Regions from separate parts of the Nocardiopsis sp. MT53 genome, predicted to be linked through region 2. Evidence: riboswitches for the same ligand, from Rfam matches in the RefSeq annotation. Region 2 holds a riboswitch; each other region holds the start of a gene.
The links. A riboswitch is a leader RNA that binds a small molecule or an ion and turns the genes downstream of it on or off. The one in region 2 is predicted to bind thiamine pyrophosphate.
Positions count from the first base shown of each region.

Region 1: linked by a shared signal. The riboswitch ahead of thiO (glycine oxidase ThiO) and the one ahead of K1J57_RS03660 (ECF transporter S component) in region 2 are both predicted to bind thiamine pyrophosphate.
Region 3: linked by a shared signal. The riboswitch ahead of thiC (phosphomethylpyrimidine synthase ThiC) and the one ahead of K1J57_RS03660 (ECF transporter S component) in region 2 are both predicted to bind thiamine pyrophosphate.
Region 4: linked by a shared signal. The riboswitch ahead of thiD (bifunctional hydroxymethylpyrimidine kinase/phosphomethylpyrimidine kinase) and the one ahead of K1J57_RS03660 (ECF transporter S component) in region 2 are both predicted to bind thiamine pyrophosphate.

Region 1 covers NZ_CP080599.1:4,265,430-4,269,560, reverse strand. Annotated here, with positions in the region: gene K1J57_RS19070 (ABC transporter permease) at 1-717, shown strand, start outside; gene thiE (thiamine phosphate synthase) at 771-1,436, opposite strand; gene K1J57_RS19060 (Rv2175c family DNA-binding protein) at 1,513-1,872, opposite strand; TPP riboswitch at 1,973-2,082, shown strand; gene thiO (glycine oxidase ThiO) at 2,116-3,306, shown strand; gene thiS (sulfur carrier protein ThiS) at 3,312-3,527, shown strand; gene K1J57_RS19045 (thiazole synthase) at 3,542-4,131, shown strand, end outside.
Region 2 covers NZ_CP080599.1:866,072-870,202, reverse strand. Annotated here, with positions in the region: gene K1J57_RS03665 (transglycosylase domain-containing protein) at 1-1,024, shown strand, start outside; TPP riboswitch at 1,182-1,287, shown strand; gene K1J57_RS03660 (ECF transporter S component) at 1,394-2,005, shown strand; gene K1J57_RS03655 (ABC transporter ATP-binding protein) at 2,008-3,561, shown strand; gene K1J57_RS03650 (energy-coupling factor transporter transmembrane protein EcfT) at 3,548-4,131, shown strand, end outside.
Region 3 covers NZ_CP080599.1:3,463,845-3,467,975, reverse strand. Annotated here, with positions in the region: gene thiC (phosphomethylpyrimidine synthase ThiC) at 182-1,867, opposite strand; TPP riboswitch at 1,861-1,972, opposite strand; gene K1J57_RS15465 (SOS response-associated peptidase) at 2,101-2,958, opposite strand; gene K1J57_RS15460 (DUF3068 domain-containing protein) at 2,969-3,997, opposite strand; gene K1J57_RS15455 (alpha-(1->3)-arabinofuranosyltransferase) at 3,994-4,131, opposite strand, start outside.
Region 4 covers NZ_CP080599.1:406,064-410,194, reverse strand. Annotated here, with positions in the region: gene K1J57_RS01730 (DUF6457 domain-containing protein) at 1-75, shown strand, start outside; gene K1J57_RS01725 (sodium:alanine symporter family protein) at 295-1,716, shown strand; gene thiD (bifunctional hydroxymethylpyrimidine kinase/phosphomethylpyrimidine kinase) at 1,796-2,599, opposite strand; TPP riboswitch at 2,588-2,699, opposite strand; gene K1J57_RS01715 (DedA family protein) at 2,743-3,453, opposite strand; gene K1J57_RS01710 (acyl-CoA synthetase) at 3,879-4,131, opposite strand, start outside.

The DNA of each region.
Region 1 (4,131 bases), 3.4 Mb from region 2:
CACTCCCTGCGCAACCCCGACGGGACCGTCACCGCGGTGGTGGCCCCGGTCGCGATCATGCTGCTGTTCGTCACCGTCTTCGGGACCGCCGTGCAGGACATGGCGGGCGGTCCCTACGTGGAGTACGTCACCCCGGGCGTGATGCTGCTGTGCGCCGGCTTCGGGGCGGCGATGACCGCGACGGCCGTGCACGCCGACCTGTCCAAGGGGGTGGTGCGGCGGCTGCGGACCATGCCGGTTCGGGCCTCGGCCGTCATCACCGGCCACGTGGCGGCGAGCGTGCTGCGCAACCTGCTGTCCACGGCGGTCGTCCTGGCGGTGGCGGTGGCCCTGGGCTTCCGTCCGCAGGCCGGTCCCCTGGAGTGGCTGGGCGCCGCCGCGCTGCTGGCCGGGTACATCACGGTGCTGACCGTGCTGGCCGCCGCCTGGGGACTGGCCTCCGGCGGCCCCGACACCGCCGCCACGTTCGCGTTCGTCGCCCTGTTCCCGCCCTACCTGTCCACGGCGTTCGTTCCGCTGGAGGGGCTGCCGGGGTTCCTGCACGGGGTGGCCGCGCACCAGCCCGTCACACCGGTGACCGAGACCCTGCGCGCGCTCACCTCGGGCACCGCGCCCGGCGACCACGCCGCCGCCGCACTGCTGTGGCTGGCGGGCCTGGGCCTGGCGGGGGCCGCGCTCACCGGGTGGCTGTTCCGGCGGGCCGCCGGGCGGCGCTGACTCCTCCGGGTACGGCGGCGGCCCCGGTCCGGTGGGATCGGGGCCGCCCGCTCTCAGCCCTGCCGGGCCGCGACGCGGTCGCGCAGGGCCGCGGCCGCGGCCGCCGGGTCCTCGGCCTCGGTGACGGCGCGCACCACCACGATCCGGCGTGCGCCGGCGTCCAGGACCCGGTCGACGTTGTCGAGGTCGATGCCGCCGATCGCGAACCAGGGGCGGTCGGTGCCCAGGGCGGCCGCCCGCTCCACCAGTCCGGTCCCGGCCGCCGGGCGGCCCGGCTTGGTGGGCGTGGCCCAGACCGGGCCCACGCAGAAGTAGTCGCTGCCCGGCTCCTCGGCACAGGCCCGGGCGGTGTCGATGTCGTTGTTGGAGCGCCCGATCAGCGGATCGGCCCCGATGACGTCGCGGGCCATGGGCACCGGCAGGTCGCGCTGCCCCAGGTGGAGCACGTCGGCGCGCACCGCGCGGGCGATGTCGGCGCGGTCGTTGACCGCGAGCAGGGCGCCGTGGCGTTCGCACGCCTCCCGCAGCACCTCCAGGGCCGCGAGCTCCTCGCGCGCCTCCAGGCCCTTGTCCCGGAGCTGGACGATGTCCACTCCCCCGGACAGCGCGGCGTCGGCGAACTCGGCGAGATCGCCGCGCTCGCGGCGGGCGTCGGTGCACAGGTACAGAAGGGATGCGTCCAGGCGCTTGCGCAGGCTGGTTCCGTGGCTGGTCCTCACGCCCACCAGCCTAGGCCCTGGCCCCGGCGGGCCCAAGGGGGCGGGCGACGCGGGCGCGCCCACCCCGGCAGGGGCGTCAGAAGGCCAGGCTCTGGGCGCGGCGGCGCACCTCGGTGCCCCGGTTCTCGCGCATCGCCTGGATCGGGGTCCCGGGCAGCGTGTCGTCCGGTGTGAAGAGCCAGCGCAGCGCCTCCTCCGTGGAGTAGCCCGCGTCGCTGAGCAGGACCAGGGTACCGGGCAGCCCCTTCACGAGGTCGTCACCGTCGACGAAGGCGGCCGGGATCGAGAGTTCGCCGCCGCGGACCACGCCCATGAGCCGGTTCTCGCGGATGAGCGTCTTGATGCGGTTCGGGCTCACGCCCAGAGGCGCGGCCGCCTCCTTGAGGGTCAGCCACTCGCCGACCAGGGTGTCGAGATTGGTATCGCTAGATGTCACCCCACCAATCTGCCACAGGCCCGGTCCCGCGGACACCACGCACGCCGCGGACACCGGCTCCGGCCCCCGGATCCGGGGGCCGTAGTATGTGGGGCGAACACAGACGTCCCGCGGGAGCCGGGTGGACCCGGCTGAGAGGGGGGCTGCCGCCCCCGACCGCACGAACCTGATCCGGATCATGCCGGCGAAGGGAGCGGAGGCAGCACCGTGCGCACCCCTGAGACCGAACGGCGCCCCGACACGATTCGTCCTACCTCTGGGGGGCCGGAGGGCGGCCACGGCGTCGTCGTGGTCGGCGGCGGCCTGGCCGGCCGCGTGACCGCCTGGCGGGCGGCACAGGACGGACACCGGGTCACCCTGGTCGAACCCGACCCCGTCACCGACCCGGCCGGCGCCCGGGCCGCGTCCACCGTCGCGGCGGGCATGCTCACGCCGGCCACCGAGGCGGTGTTCGGCGAGGAGCCCCTCATGGAGTTCGGCATCCGGTCGGCCTCCCTGTACCCGGACTTCGTCGCCGAACTGGAGGCCGCGAGCGGGCTCGGCGTCGGCTACCGCACCACCGGAACACTGCTGGTCGGCTTCGACGCCGACGACATGGCGGTCCTGGACCGCCTGCACGACCTCCAGAAGCGCCTGGGGGTGGAGACCGAGCGCCTGAGCGGTCGGGAGTGCCGGCGGCTGGAGCCGATGCTGGCCCCCGCGGTGCGCGGTGGCGTGCTCGCCCCACAGGACCACTCGGTGGACCCGCGCCTGCTGCTGCGCGCCCTGGCGGTGGCCGGGGAGCGCGCCGGGGCCGCGGAGGTCCGCGGGCGTGTCACGGCCGTGCGCTCGCCCGGCGCCGGGGGCGCCCGACTGGGCGCGGTCCTGGACGACGGCCGGGAGCTGCCCGCCGACCAGGTGGTGGTCGCCGCCGGGTGCTGGAGCGACCGGATCGACCTGCCCGAGCCCGTCGTGCCGCCGCTGCGCCCGGTCAAGGGGCAGCTGCTGCGCACGCGGGTGCCCGCCGGGGAGCCGCCCCTCGTGGAGCGGACGGTGCGCGGCCTGGTCCGGGGCTTCCCCGTCTACCTGGTGCCGCGCGCCGACGGCGAGATCGTCATCGGCGCCACCCAGGAGGAGCTGGGCTACGACACCTCCCTGACCGCGGGCGGGCTGTGGCAGGTGCTCCGGGACGCCCGCGAGCTGGTCCCCGGCGTGACCGAGCTGGAGGTCACCGAGACCTGCGTGGGCCTGCGCCCCGGCTCCCCGGACAACGAACCCCTGCTGGGCCCCACCCGGGTCCCCGGCCTGCACCTGGCCGGGGGGCACTTCCGGCACGGGGTGCTGCTGACCCCGGTCACCGGCGAGGTCATGGCCCGTGCCCTGGCCACCGGGACCCTGCCCGAGTACGCGGAGCGGTTCGCCGCCGACCGCGCAGGCGAGACGACGTGGAAGTGAGAGTTGTGGAGCTGATCGTCAACGGCGACCGCCGCGAGGCCGCCGACACCACCACGGTCGAGGAGATCGTGCGCGACCTGACCGCCGCCGACGGCGGCGCCATCCCCGGCGGCATCGCCGTCGCCGTCAACGACGAGGTGGTGCGCCGCGCCGCCTGGGCCGGGACCCGGCTGGGCGCGGGCGACCGCGTCGACGTCCTCACCGCCGTCCAGGGGGGCTGACCGTGACCGAGCACATCGACGACCCCCTGGTCATCGCCGGGGTCTCCTTCGGGTCCCGGCTCATCACCGGCACCGGCGGCGCGCCCTCGCTGGAGGTCCTGGAGGAGGCCCTGACCGTCTCCGGCACCGAGCTGACCACCGTGGCCATGCGCCGGGTCACCCCGGGCGCCCGCGGCTCGGTCTGGGACGTGCTGGAGCGCAACGGGATCCGCCCGCTGCCCAACACCGCCGGGTGCTTCACCGCGGCCGACGCGGTGCGCACCGCCCGGCTGGGCCGGGAGGCGCTGGACACCGACTGGGTGAAGCTGGAGGTCGTGGCGGACGAGCACACGCTGCTGCCCGACCCGGTGGAGCTGCTGGAGGCCGCCGAGCGGCTGGTGGACGAGGGGTTCACCGTGCTGCCCTACACCAACGACGACCCGGTGCTGGCCCGCCGGCTGGAGCAGGTCGGCTGCGCGGCGGTGATGCCGCTGGCCGCGCCGATCGGCTCGGGGCTGGGCATCCGCAACCCGCACAACCTGGAGCTGATCGTGGAGCAGGCCGGGGTCCCCGTGATCGTGGACGCCGGGATCGGCACCGCCAGCGACGCCGCCCTGGCCATGGA
Region 2 (4,131 bases):
CGGGACCGGCAAGGTCCGGGCGATGGCCCAGAACATGCGGTACGGGTTCGACGAGGAGGAGGTCGGGACGACCTCCATCAACCTGGCCGTCGACCATGAGGACGGCGGCTCGCACGGGTACCAGGCGGGGTCCACGTTCAAGGCGTTCACCCTGGCCGCGGCGCTCGACAAGGGGCTGAAGTACGGGACCAGCTTCGACTCGCCCAAGAGCGTCTCCGTGAGCGGGATGGCCAACTGCGAGGGCGGGACGATGTCCACGTGGAAGGTGAACAACGCGGGCGAGAGCGACGCGGGCTCGCACAACATGATCAGCGGGACCAAGGGGTCGGTGAACACCTACTTCGCCCAGCTCCAGCGGCGGGTGGGGCTGTGCGAGACCGCCGAGATGGCCGAGCGGACCGGCATCCACCGCGCCGACGGCGAGCCGCTGGGCGTGTGGAGCTCCTTCACCCTGGGCGACCAGGAGGTCTCCCCGCTCACCGTCGCCAACGCCTACGCCACCTTCGCCGCGCGGGGCGAGTACTGCGAGCCGCGCCCGGTGTCCTCCGTGACCGTCGGCCGCGAGGGCGACGAGGACTTCCGCGAGATCCGGATGCGCTCGCACTGCGAGGAGGGGGCGGTGCCGACCCACGTGGCCGACGGCGTCAACCACCTGCTCCAGCAGACCTTCAAGGGCGGCACCGCGAACGGCCTGGGCATCGGCCGCCCGGCCGCGGGCAAGACCGGCACCACCGACAGCGCGGCCTACGCCTGGTTCGCCGGGTACACGCCCAACCTGGCCTCGGCCGTGGTGGTCGGCGACATCCGGGGCGGTGAGCAGAACCCGCTCCAGGGGGTGTGGATCGGCGGCCGGTACTACGGGATCGTCTACGGCGGCACGCTGCCGGGGCCGATCTGGCAGGCCACGATGAACCGCGCCGCGGCCGACCTGCCCGCGGAGTCCTTCGCCCCGTCGCCGCCCCGCTTCGGCGACCCGTCGGCGGCCCCGCCCAAGAAGAAGGAGGAGGGCGACGAGGACGCCTGACCGCAAGGCGCGGAGGGGCCCGGGAGGGCCCTCCGGAGCAGTCCCCGGGGAGGGGACGGGGGCCGGTCCCGGTTCGGGGCCGGCCCCCGCGGCGTCCCGGGAGGTGAGACGGGACGGCGCAGGACTGGCCTTCTCCGGCATATGGCGCATAATGGTGGCGAACCGACAGGGGAGCGCGTGAGCGCTGAGAGTGCGGAGAGTCCGCAGACCCTTACACACCTGATCCGGGTAATGCCGGCGAAGGAAGTCGTGGGAACCGCCACCGGTGGCGCGTCTCGCGCGCCGGAGGTCCGCTTCCGGCGCCGCAGTGCCCCGGTGCCGCTCTTGGCCGTATCCGCCCCTCGTCACACCGACGAAGGGACACATCGAATGGGCACCGACACCACCCCCGGTGGCACCTGGGCCGACATCAGGTCGCGGGCACGCGGCTGGCGCACCGTCGACATCGTCGTCGCCGCCGTGCTGGGCGTCGCCGTCGGCGTCGTGTTCTGGCTCTGGAACATCGTCTGGTCCATCACCACCCCGCTGTTCGCGGCGTTCCCGCCCGGGCAGGCGGCCGTCTACGGCATGTGGCTGATCTCCGGCGTCCTGGGCGGGCTCATCATCCGCAGGCCCGGCGCCGCCCTGCTGACCTCGATCGCCGCCGCCTCGGTGTCGGCGGTCCTGGGAACCCAGTGGGGGGTCATGGTCCTCCTCGACGGCACCCTCCAGGGCATCCTGCCCGAGCTGGTCTTCCTGGCCTTCGGCTACCGCCGCTGGGGCATGGGCGTCGCCGTCCTGGCCGCCGCCGTCGCCGGGATCTCCCCGGCGATCCGCGACAACATCGCCTACAACGTCACCTGGCCGCTGCACTACCAGGTGATCTACGGGGTCATCGTGGTGATCAGCGCCGCGGTCATCGCCGGGGTCGGCGCGCGCCTGCTCACCACCGCCCTGGCCCGCTCCGGCGCGCTGGCCCCCTTCGCCTCGGCCAAGGGCTGACCGTGGCCGACCGAGGACGCCCGGGCGCCCGCGTCGAGCTCTCCGGCTGGGGATGGCGGCACGCGGGCCGCGACGCGTACACCCTGCGGGGCGTCGACCTGGCCGTCGGGCCCGGTGAACGGGTGCTGCTGCTCGGCGCCTCCGGCACCGGCAAGTCCACCCTGCTGCACGCCCTGGCCGGGCTCACCGGCGACGACGGCGCCATCGGCGGAGAGGAGGAGGGCCTGCTCCTGGTGGACGGGGAGCGGGCCCGCCGCGGCCGGGCCGAGGTCGGGCTGGTCGCCCAGGACCCCGAGTCGCAGATCGTCATGGCCCGGGCCGGGGACGACGTCGCCTTCGGCCCGGAGAACCTGGGCGTGCCGCCGGAGGAGATCCGCGAGCGGGTGGGCGAGGCGCTGGAGGCCGTCGGTTTCCCCTACGGTCCGCGCCACCCCACCGGTGCGCTGTCGGGCGGCGAGAAGCAGCGCCTGGTCATCGCCGGGGCGATGGCGATGCGCCCGCGCCTGCTGCTGCTCGACGAGCCCACCGCCAACCTCGACCCGGACGGGGCCGCCCTCGTGCGCGGGGTGCTCGCCCGCCTGCTGGAGCGGACCTCCGCGACGATGGTGCTGGTGGAGCACCGGGTCGCCGAGGTCGTGGACCTGGTGGACCGGGTGGTCGTGCTGGAGGCCGGGGGCGGCGTGGCCGCCGACGGCCCGCCGCGCGAGGTGTTCGCCGCCCACGGCGCCGCGCTGGCCGCGCAGGGCGTGTGGGTGCCCGGGCACGAGCCCGACCCCTCCCTGGCAGCCGCCCCCGGCGGCCCGGTGCTGCTGCGGGCCGCCGGGGTGGACGCCCGCACCCCGCCCGGGCTGGGCGTGCGCGTCCCGCCCCGGCGCACGGTCCTGGAGGACGTGGACGTCGCGGTGCGGGCCGGGACCGCCACCGCGCTGACCGGGCCCAACGGCGCCGGCAAGTCCACGCTGCTCACCCTGCTGGCCGGGCTGTCCCGGCCCCACCGCGGCGCCGTCCTCCCGCACGGCCCGCTGGCCGACGCCGACCGGCGGCCGCTGGCGCGCTGGCCGGCACGCAGGCTGGCCCGGCACGTGGGCACCGTGTTCCAGCACGCCGAGGACCAGTTCGTCACCGGCACCGTCCGGGACGAGCTGAGGTTCGCCCCGCTGCGCGCCGGGAGGGGCGAGGCGGAGACCGAGGCGTGGGTCGGCGAGCTGCTGGAGCGCCTGCGGCTGACCGCGCTGGCCGACGTGCACCCGTACACGCTGTCCGGGGGAGAGAAACGGCGGCTTTCGGTCGCCACCGCGCTGAGTTCCGGCCCTTCGCACGCCCCCGACGTGCTGGTCCTGGACGAGCCCACCTTCGGCCAGGACACCCGGACCTGGACCGAGCTGGTGGAACTGCTCGGCGGACTGCGGGCCGAGGGCCGCGCCGTCGTCATGGCCACCCACGACGAGCTGCTGCTGCGCCGCCTGGCCGACGTGCGGATCCGGGTCGCCGGCGGCCGGGCCGAGGAGACGGGCCGCGCCGACGCGGCGGAGGGGGGCACCCGTGGCCGACCGTGAGACCGCCGCGCCGGTCGCGGACGCGCTGACCTTCGACGCGCCCGGGGACGGCGGCGCCCGCACCTGGCTGACCCGGTTCAACCCCGCGGCCAAGCTGCTGGCCGCGCTGGTCCTGGGCCTGGGCCTGGTCCCGGCGGTGGACGCCGTCACCGGCGGCGTGGTGCTGCTGGGCGTGCTGGCCCTGGTGCCGTTCAGCGGCCTGGACCGGCGCACCCTGCTGGTCCTGGGCGGGCCGTTCGTCCTCATGGGCCTGTCCAGCGGCCTGGTCAACTACCTGTACGGCGAGGAGGGCCTGGAGGGGGCGGTGGGGGCGGCGGTGCGCCTGCTGGCCATCGCCCTGCCCGGGCTGCTCGCCGCCGCCGGGAGCGACCCCACCGACATGGCCGACGGCCTGGTGCAGAGGCTGAGGGTGCCCGAGCGCCCGGCCATGGGCGTGCTGGCCGCGCTGCGGCTGGTCCCGCTGCTGGCCGACCAGTGGCGCACCATCACCCTGGCCCGGCGGGCCCGCGGGCTGGAGGCGGGCCGCAACCCGGCGCGGATGGTCGCGCTGTTCTTCGGGCGGATGTTCGC
Region 3 (4,131 bases), 2.6 Mb from region 2:
GCGCGGCGTGGGCCGTCCGTCGGGGCCGGCGGTCGACGAGGACCTGGACGCAGCACCGAAGGCTCCGACCCTCGAGGGCCGTCGGCGGCACGGCCGCGCCGAGCGGGGAGGGGGCCGGCGGCGGTGCCGCCGGCCCGTTCAGGGACGCCCGGTGCGCGTCCGGGCCGTCAGGGCCCCGGGGTCACCCGGACCGTTCGGTGAGGGGCAGGTACACCCGCCCGCCCTGCTCCCCGAACTCGGCGGACTTGTCGGCCATCCCCCGCTGGATGGCCTCGACCGTGTCCAGCCCGTTCTCCGCCGCGTAGCGGCGCACGTCCTGCGTGATCTTCATCGAGCAGAACTTGGGCCCGCACATGGAGCAGAAGTGCGCGGTCTTGGCCGGCTCGGCGGGCAGCGTCTCGTCGTGGTACGCCGTCGCCGTCTCCGGGTCCAGCGACAGGTGGAACTGGTCCTTCCACCGGAACTCGAACCGCGCCCTGGACAGCTCGTCGTCCCACTCCTGCGCCCGCGGGTGCCCCTTGGCCAGGTCGGCGGCGTGGGCGGCGAGCTTGTAGGTGATGACGCCGGTCTTGACGTCGTCGCGGTCCGGCAGCCCCAGGTGCTCCTTGGGGGTGACGTAGCAGAGCATCGCGGTGCCGTACCACCCGATCTGGGCGGCGCCGATCGCCGAGGTGATGTGGTCGTAGCCCGGCGCGATGTCGGTGGTCAGGGGGCCGAGGGTGTAGAACGGCGCCTCACCGCACAGCTCCTCCTCCAGCCGCACGTTCTCCGCGATCCTGTGCATGGGCACGTGCCCGGGGCCCTCGATCATCACCTGCACGTCGTGGGCGCGGGCGATGTGGGTGAGCTCGCCCAGGGTGCGCAGCTCCGCGAACTGGGCCTCGTCGTTGGCGTCGGCGATGGAGCCGGGCCGCAGCCCGTCGCCGAGCGAGAACGTGACGTCGTACTCCCGGAGGATCTCGCACAGCTCCTCGAAGTGGGTGTACAGGAAGCTCTCCCGGTGGTGGGCCAGGCACCAGGCGGCCATGATGGAGCCGCCGCGCGAGACGATGCCGGTGACCCGGCGGGCGGTGAGCGGCACGTACCGCAGCAGGACGCCCGCGTGCACGGTCATGTAGTCCACGCCCTGCTCGCACTGCTCGATCACCGTGTCGCGGTAGACCTCCCAGGACAGCCGGGCCGGGTCCCCGTCGACCTTCTCCAGCGCCTGGTAGATGGGGACGGTGCCGACCGGCACGGGCGAGTTGCGCAGGATGCGCTCGCGGGTCTCGTGGATGCGCTTGCCGGTGGACAGGTCCATGATCGTGTCGGCGCCCCAGCGGGTGGCCCACACCATCTTCTCGACCTCCTCCTCCACCGAGGAGGTGACGGCCGAGTTGCCGATGTTGGCGTTGATCTTGACCAGGAAGTTCTTACCGATGACCATCGGCTCGGACTCGGGGTGGCGGCGGTTGGCGGGGATGACCGCCCGGCCCACCGCCACCTCGGAACGGACGAACTCGGGGTCCAGGCCCTCGCGCTCGGCCACGAACCTCATCTCGGGGGTGATGGTCCCGGCCTTGGCGTGGGCGAGCTGGGTGTCGGCCCCGTTGACGGGGGTGCGGGAGCGGATCCACTCCCCGCGCAGGGCGGGCAGCCCGGCGCGGACGTCGATGTGTGCGGTGTCGTCGGTGTAGGGGCCGGAGGTGTCGTACAGGTCGAAATGGCCGCCGTCGGTGAGTCCCACCCGGCGCCCGGGGATCCGGAGGGTGAAGCCCTCGGGGGTCTCGATGTCCCGGTAGACCTTGGATGATCCCATGATGGGACCAGTGGTCACCCGGTGCTCCCCGGTGGTGGGACCGGTGTCACGGCTCTGCGAAGCCGTCATGGCATGCCTCCCTACGTCGGAATTACCCGAACAGGTTCTGCGGTCGGCGACACCGTTGAGCCGCCCTCTCAGCCCGCCATGGCGCGAGCTCCCGCGTTGCGTTATCCCGTTGTGGGGCACGGTCGGACCGTGCCCGGGCGCGCCCGCGTTCACGGGCGGCCCCGGACACTGTACACAGGGACACCCCGGTCCCGTCCAGGGGTGCAGAGAGCCCCGGAGGCGGACCCCGGGGGTCAGAAGAGGGTGTCCGGCTCCGGCCCCGACCCGGCCGCCAGCGGCGTGAGCAGGTCGGGGCGGTTGTTCTTGATGGTGTTGACGTCGGTGGACACCTCGTCCGCGACGAGCCGGTCCGCCGGGGTGTCGGCCATGATGTGCATCAGCTCGTCGGGCCCGGTGCCCGGGTCCAGCCACGCCGCCCAGTCCTGCCGGGGCACGATGACGGGCATCCGCTCGTGGATGTGCGCGAGCGCGGGGGCGGCCTCGGTGGTGATGACGGCGCAGCTCCACACCCAGCCCGCCGGGTCCTCCTCGGGGGCCTCGGGGTCGCGCCAGCGCTCGAAGATCCCGGCCATCGCCAGCGGCTCGCCGCCGCCGGGGTAGTGGACGGAGTAGGGCTTCTTGTCCGCCTTGGCCTTGCGCTTCTTGTGGTCGGGGTCGGTGGCGGGCGAGGTGCTGGCCTGGACCGTGCCGTCCCTGCCGACGAGCTGCCACTCGTAGTAGGCGTCGGCGGGCAGCAGGCAGCGGCGGCGCCGGAACGCCGTGCGGAACGCGGGCTTGTCGGCGACGGTCTCGCTGCGCGCGTTGATCATCCGGTAGCCGATGTTGCGGTCCTTGGCCCAGGAGGGGATCAGCCCCCAGCGCAGGGTGTGCAGGGAGCGCGGCCCGGGCTCGGCCTCCTCCCCGCCCTGCGGGGGCGGGCCGAGGACGGCGTACACCGGGCGGCCGGGCGAGATGTTGTAGTCCGGCTCCAGCTCCTCCAGCGGCGGCCAGGCGCGGGTGTCCACGTCCTCGCCGGGCAGGGACTCCTCCGGGAGGCCGAAGTCGAGCCGGAGCTGCTGCACGTTCCTGGACTGGGCATAACGACCGCACATGCGTCCGATCCTACGCCGACGGCACCCGCTTCCCATCCGTGACATCCGAATCCGCGGGCGCTCCCGCCCCCTCCGCGCCCCCGCGGCCGTCGCGGCCCGCGTCCCGGGAGCGGTCGCGCAGGGCGATCGCGCCCCCGGCGACCAGCAGCAGGCCGCCGGCCGGGCCCAGGGCCCAGGGCGCCCACGAGTCCAGGGAGCGCAGCAGCAGGGAGCGCACCCGGGCCTGCTCGGCGCGGCCCGCGATCTGGTTCTCCCGCAGGCCCAGTTCCGCGTAGAGCAGGTGCGCCTCGCCGGAGGCGTTCTGCGGGCGCAGCGTCTCCAGCCGCGCCTCGTGGGCGTTGACGACCGTGCCGGACACCGGCTCCACCCAGTAGGTGCGCGTGAGCTCCAGCCAGCGGCCGGCGGTGACCGTGCCCTCCGCGCCGGGGGTGAACAGCCACGCGGGGACCTCGCGGGCCGACTCGGGCACCTGGGTCGCGGGGATCTCCTGGGTGTAGCGGCGCACGGTCAGCCCGGCGACCTCGTCGGTCCCCTGGAACTCCATGACGGGCGCGGCCCGCACCTCGGCGTCGTAGAAAGGGTGGTCGGCCTCCCCCACCCCGGGGGGCCAGGAGAACACCAGCCCTGCCTGGCGGACCGCCCGGTCGCCGTTCACGTGCTCGCCGCAGCAGTTGACGGCGCGGCCGGTGTCCCGGTCGACGATGGCCCGGCGGCTCCAGTGGTCGATCATCGCGCCCTCGGCGACGGTGTCCACCGACATCTCCCAGGCCGACCAGTCCGGGCCGTGGGCCTGGGCGCTGACGGACGTGTTGCGGACGATCCGCACCCCGTCCACCCACGCCCACCGGGACGTGTCCAGGTACCCGGCGCCGTCGGCGACCATCGTCATCTCGAACCGGCCCTGGGCGGGCAGCACCGCCACCCGGTCGTACACGTACAGCGGCAGCATCGCGGCCAGGGTCAGCAGGAAGGCGCCGACCGCCGCCGGGACCGTGCCCCGGGGCAGGGCGCGCCGCCCCGCGGTGTCGTCCGCGCTCATGTGCGGGCCTCCTCGTGGTCGCTCTCCCGGCCGCCGGCCTCCGGGGCGGGGCCGGGGCCGTCACCGTTCCACGATCGGCCCCGGGGCCGGTCCGGGGACCGGCCCGGGCCCGGCGGGCCGGACGCGCCGCGGGC
Region 4 (4,131 bases), 460 kb from region 2:
GACCCCGAGGCCGCGGCGCGGATGCTGGGCGAACTCGCCCGGAGCCGGGCCGGGGACGACGGGAGCGGCACGTGACACCGCCGAGGGGCGGAGAACGAGAGGGAGCCCGCCCCGGTTCCCGGTGAGACCGGCATGTCGAAGGTGTGTGACGTGTTCGTTACGCACCACTGCGATTCTTTGCCGATGACGCGAGGCCACCACCAGTGCCGACACGTCCACGAGGGCACCCGCCCCCCGCGCGCCGACACCCGCGGTGCCCTCGGCCCCATCCACTGACCGACAGGGAGATCCCCCGTGGACCAGCTCCTTGAAATGGCCGGCCTCATCAGCGGCATCATCTGGGGACCGTTCGTCCTCATCCCGCTGCTGTTCGCCGTCGGCCTTTTCCTCACCATCCGCCTGAACCTCCTCCAGCTCCTCAAGCTCCCGCACGCCCTGTGGCTGGCGCTCGTCCGGCGCAAGGAGGACGACTCCGTAGAGGGGGACATCTCCCACTACCAGGCGCTCAGCACGGCCCTCGCGGCCACCGTCGGCGTCGGCAACATCGCCGGCGCGGCGCTCGCCATCGGCATCGGCGGCCCCGGCGCCCTCTTCTGGATGTGGGTCGTCGGGTTCCTCGGCATGGCGACCAAGTACAGCGAGGCCCTGCTGGGTGTGAAGTTCCGCCGCGCCGACGCCAAGGGCGAGCAGAGCGGCGGCCCGATGTACTACCTCAAGTACGGCATCGGCGGGGGCTTCGGCACCGTCCTGGGCGTGCTCTTCGCCGTCTTCGGCGCGATCGCCGCCTTCGGCATCGGCAACGGCAGCCAGGCCAACACCGTCGCCCAGCAGATCAACAGCGTGACCGGGGTCGACACCTGGATCATCGGCCTCGTCCTCATGGTGCTGACCGCCGCGGTCATCCTCGGCGGCATCAAGAGCATCGGCCGGGTCGCCTCCGCGCTCGTGCCGATCATGATCATCGGCTACGTCGGCATCTGCCTGGCCGTGCTCGCCGCCAACTGGGCGCAGCTCCTGCCCGCGCTCCAGCTCGTGGTCACCGACGCCTTCACCGGCACCGCGGCCGCCGGCGGCTTCGCCGGCTCCACCGTGCTGATCGCCATCCAGATGGGCTTCGCGCGCGGCATCTTCTCCAACGAGTCGGGCCTGGGCACCGGCGGCATCGCCGCCGCCGCGGCCAAGACCCGGCAGCCGGTCCGCCAGGCCATGGTCTCCATGACCCAGACCTTCATCGACACCATCATCGTGGTCACCATGACCTGCATGGTCATCATCACCACCGGTGTCTGGCAGGGCGAGAACGCCGAGGACGGCTCCCTGCTCACCAGCCAGGCGATGACGCAGGGCCTGGAGGCCATCAGCCCGTCCCTGGCCCCCGCGGGCGCGGTGGTCGTGGCGATCTCCGTCGCGGTGTTCGCCTTCACGACCCTGCTCGGCTGGTCCTACTACGGCGACCGGTGCATCGAGTTCCTGGTGGGCCGGCGCTTCGTGCTGCCCTACCGGCTCCTGTTCATCGTCGTCGTGTTCGTCGGCTCCGTGGCCAGCCTGGACTCGGTGTGGCTGTTCAGCGACATCGCCAACGGCCTGATGGCGCTGCCCAACCTGGTGGGCCTGCTGGTGCTGTCGCCGCTCGTGGTGGCGGAGACCAGGAAGTTCTTCGCCCACCCGGACTGGAAGAACCCCGACGCCCTGATGGACGACGTCGTCAAGGGCTAGCCGCCACGGCACGCCGTGGAACGGGAAAAGGGGGACCGGCCGCTCGGGCCGGTCCCCCTCTCGCGTTCCCGTGCCCGGGTCACCACCAGGCGTGGAAGTGGTGGACGGGGCCCTGGCCGCCGCCCGCGTCGATCTCGTCGGCGCGGCGCAGGGCCTCGGTCAGGTAGGCCTTGGCGTCGGCCACGGCGGAGGCCGCGTCCGGGCGCTGCGGCAGCAGCGCCGCGATGGACGACGACAGGGTGCAGCCGGTGCCGTGGGTGTTGCGGGTGTCCACGCGGGGCGCGGAGAACTCCCGGTGCTCTCCGTCCCGGGACACCAGGACGTCCACGCTCTCCCCGCCCTCCAGGTGGCCGCCCTTGAGCAGCACCCGGCGCGGGCCCAGCTCCAGCAGGCGGCGGGCCTGGGCGCGCATCCCCTCCAGGTCCGTCGCCTCGTCCTCCTCCAGCAGGTCGGCGGCCTCGGGCAGGTTGGGGGTGATCAGGTCGGCGCGGGGCAGCAGCGCGGTGCGCAGCGCCTTGGTGGCCGAGGCCTCCAGCAGCCGGTCGCCGCTCTTGGCCACCATCACCGGGTCGACCACGACGTTGGGCAGCCCGTGCCGCCCGATCGCCTCGGCGACGGCCTCGGTGATCTCGGCGGTGCCGAGCATCCCGACCTTGACCGCGTGCACGGTCGCGTCGGAGAAGAGGGTGTCCATCTGGCGGACCACGAAGTCGGCGGGGACGGGGTGGACCCCGGTGACGCCCCGGGTGGACTGCGCGGTGAGCGCGGCGATCACGCTCATCCCGAACGTCCCGTGGGCGGAGAAGGCCTTGAGGTCGGCCTGGATCCCGGCGCCCCCGCTGGGGTCGCTGCCGGCGATGGACACGATGTTGTACGCGCTCATGGGCGTTCCTTCGCTAGTGCTAACTAGGGCAGGTTCGACGGGTGTGCTCTCAGCCGGGGCGCGGCCGGTCGGCCGCGCCCCGGCACCCCGCGCCGTGCGGACCCGGGAGGGTCCTTCGGTTGAGGATGCCGCCGGTGGGGCGGTCAGGCGGTGGGCGTGTTCTGCGCCCCGCGCGCCCGGACGATCTTGAGGACCCGGACCACCACGAACCACAGCAGCAGCAGGGCGATGACGACCAGCACGATGTTGCTGATCAGGCCGCTCCACTGGACCAGGATGGGCTTGATGGCCGGGCCGAAGACGAAGCCCAGGCCGATCCAGATGGTGTTCCACACGGCCGAGCCGATGACGGTGTAGAGGGAGAACTTCAGCAGCGGCATCCGCTCGATGCCGGCCGGGACGGAGATGAAGCTGCGGACCAGGGGCACGCACCGGCCCAGCAGGACGGCCATGCCGCCGAAGCGCTCGAAGAACTTCTCGGCCTTGTGGAAGTCGCCGATCTCCAGCAGCGGGGTCTTCTCGACCAGCCACATGGTGCGTTCGCGGCCCAGCAGCGCGCCGATCGCGTAGAAGCCCCAGGCGCCGACGAGGCAGCCGATGGTGGCCCACAGGATGGCGAGCCAGACGTTCATCTGGCCGTCGTAGGCGAGGAAGCCCGCGCCGGGCAGGACGGCCTCACTGGGCATCGGGGGGAAGAAGGTCTCGATGAACAGGGCCACGCCCACACCGGGCTCGCCCAGGGTCACCATGAGGTTCAGGACCCACCCGATGAACCCCTCGTACTCGTGGACGATCTCCTCCTCGACCGACGTGTTCATGGCCAGGGCCGACATCGTCCACAGATTCGCTGGCATCCGGGTTCCTCTTCTTCTTCGTGCTTTGCGGGCGGGTCTGGGGGAGGGGAAGGACTCCGCCGGTTCTGGGGAGGGGTGCGGACCGCTCTCACGCGGCCGGCAGGGGTGCCCGGTCCGTCACGGGTCCTTCGTCTGCTCGTGCGGGCGGGGTGGGACGGTCTCCCCGCTCAGGGGCGTCCTCGGCCTGCCTTCTCCTAAGGTACAAGCGGAAACGGTCGCTGTGGGCGGCCGCGGGGACGGGGTGCGGATTCCCCCACCCCGTGCCATCGGGGGCACCGGGGGAGGGAAGGGGCGGGGCGAACAGGCGTTTTGTCATCCACTGTTCGATTTTTCGGTCGTGCAGGGACGCCGCCGCTCAGAAGCCGAAAAAGAAGGAGTCCCACAGCACAGTGCTGCGGGACCCCGCATGGCCGGTTCCGGCCCCCTCAGACGCCTCCCCGGACCACCGACGACGCCCACCGGTAGTCCTGCTTGCCGACCGCGGTGCGCCGCACCCGGTCCACGAAGTGCACGGTCCGGGGCACCTTGAACCCGGCCAGCCGCACCCGGCAGAACGCCAGCAGGCCCGGCTCGTCCGGCGCCGCGCCCGCGGCCAGCGACACCAGCGCGGTGACGCGCTGCCCCAGCAGCTCGTCCGGGGCGGGCACCACGATGGCGTCCTCCACCGACGGGTGGGCC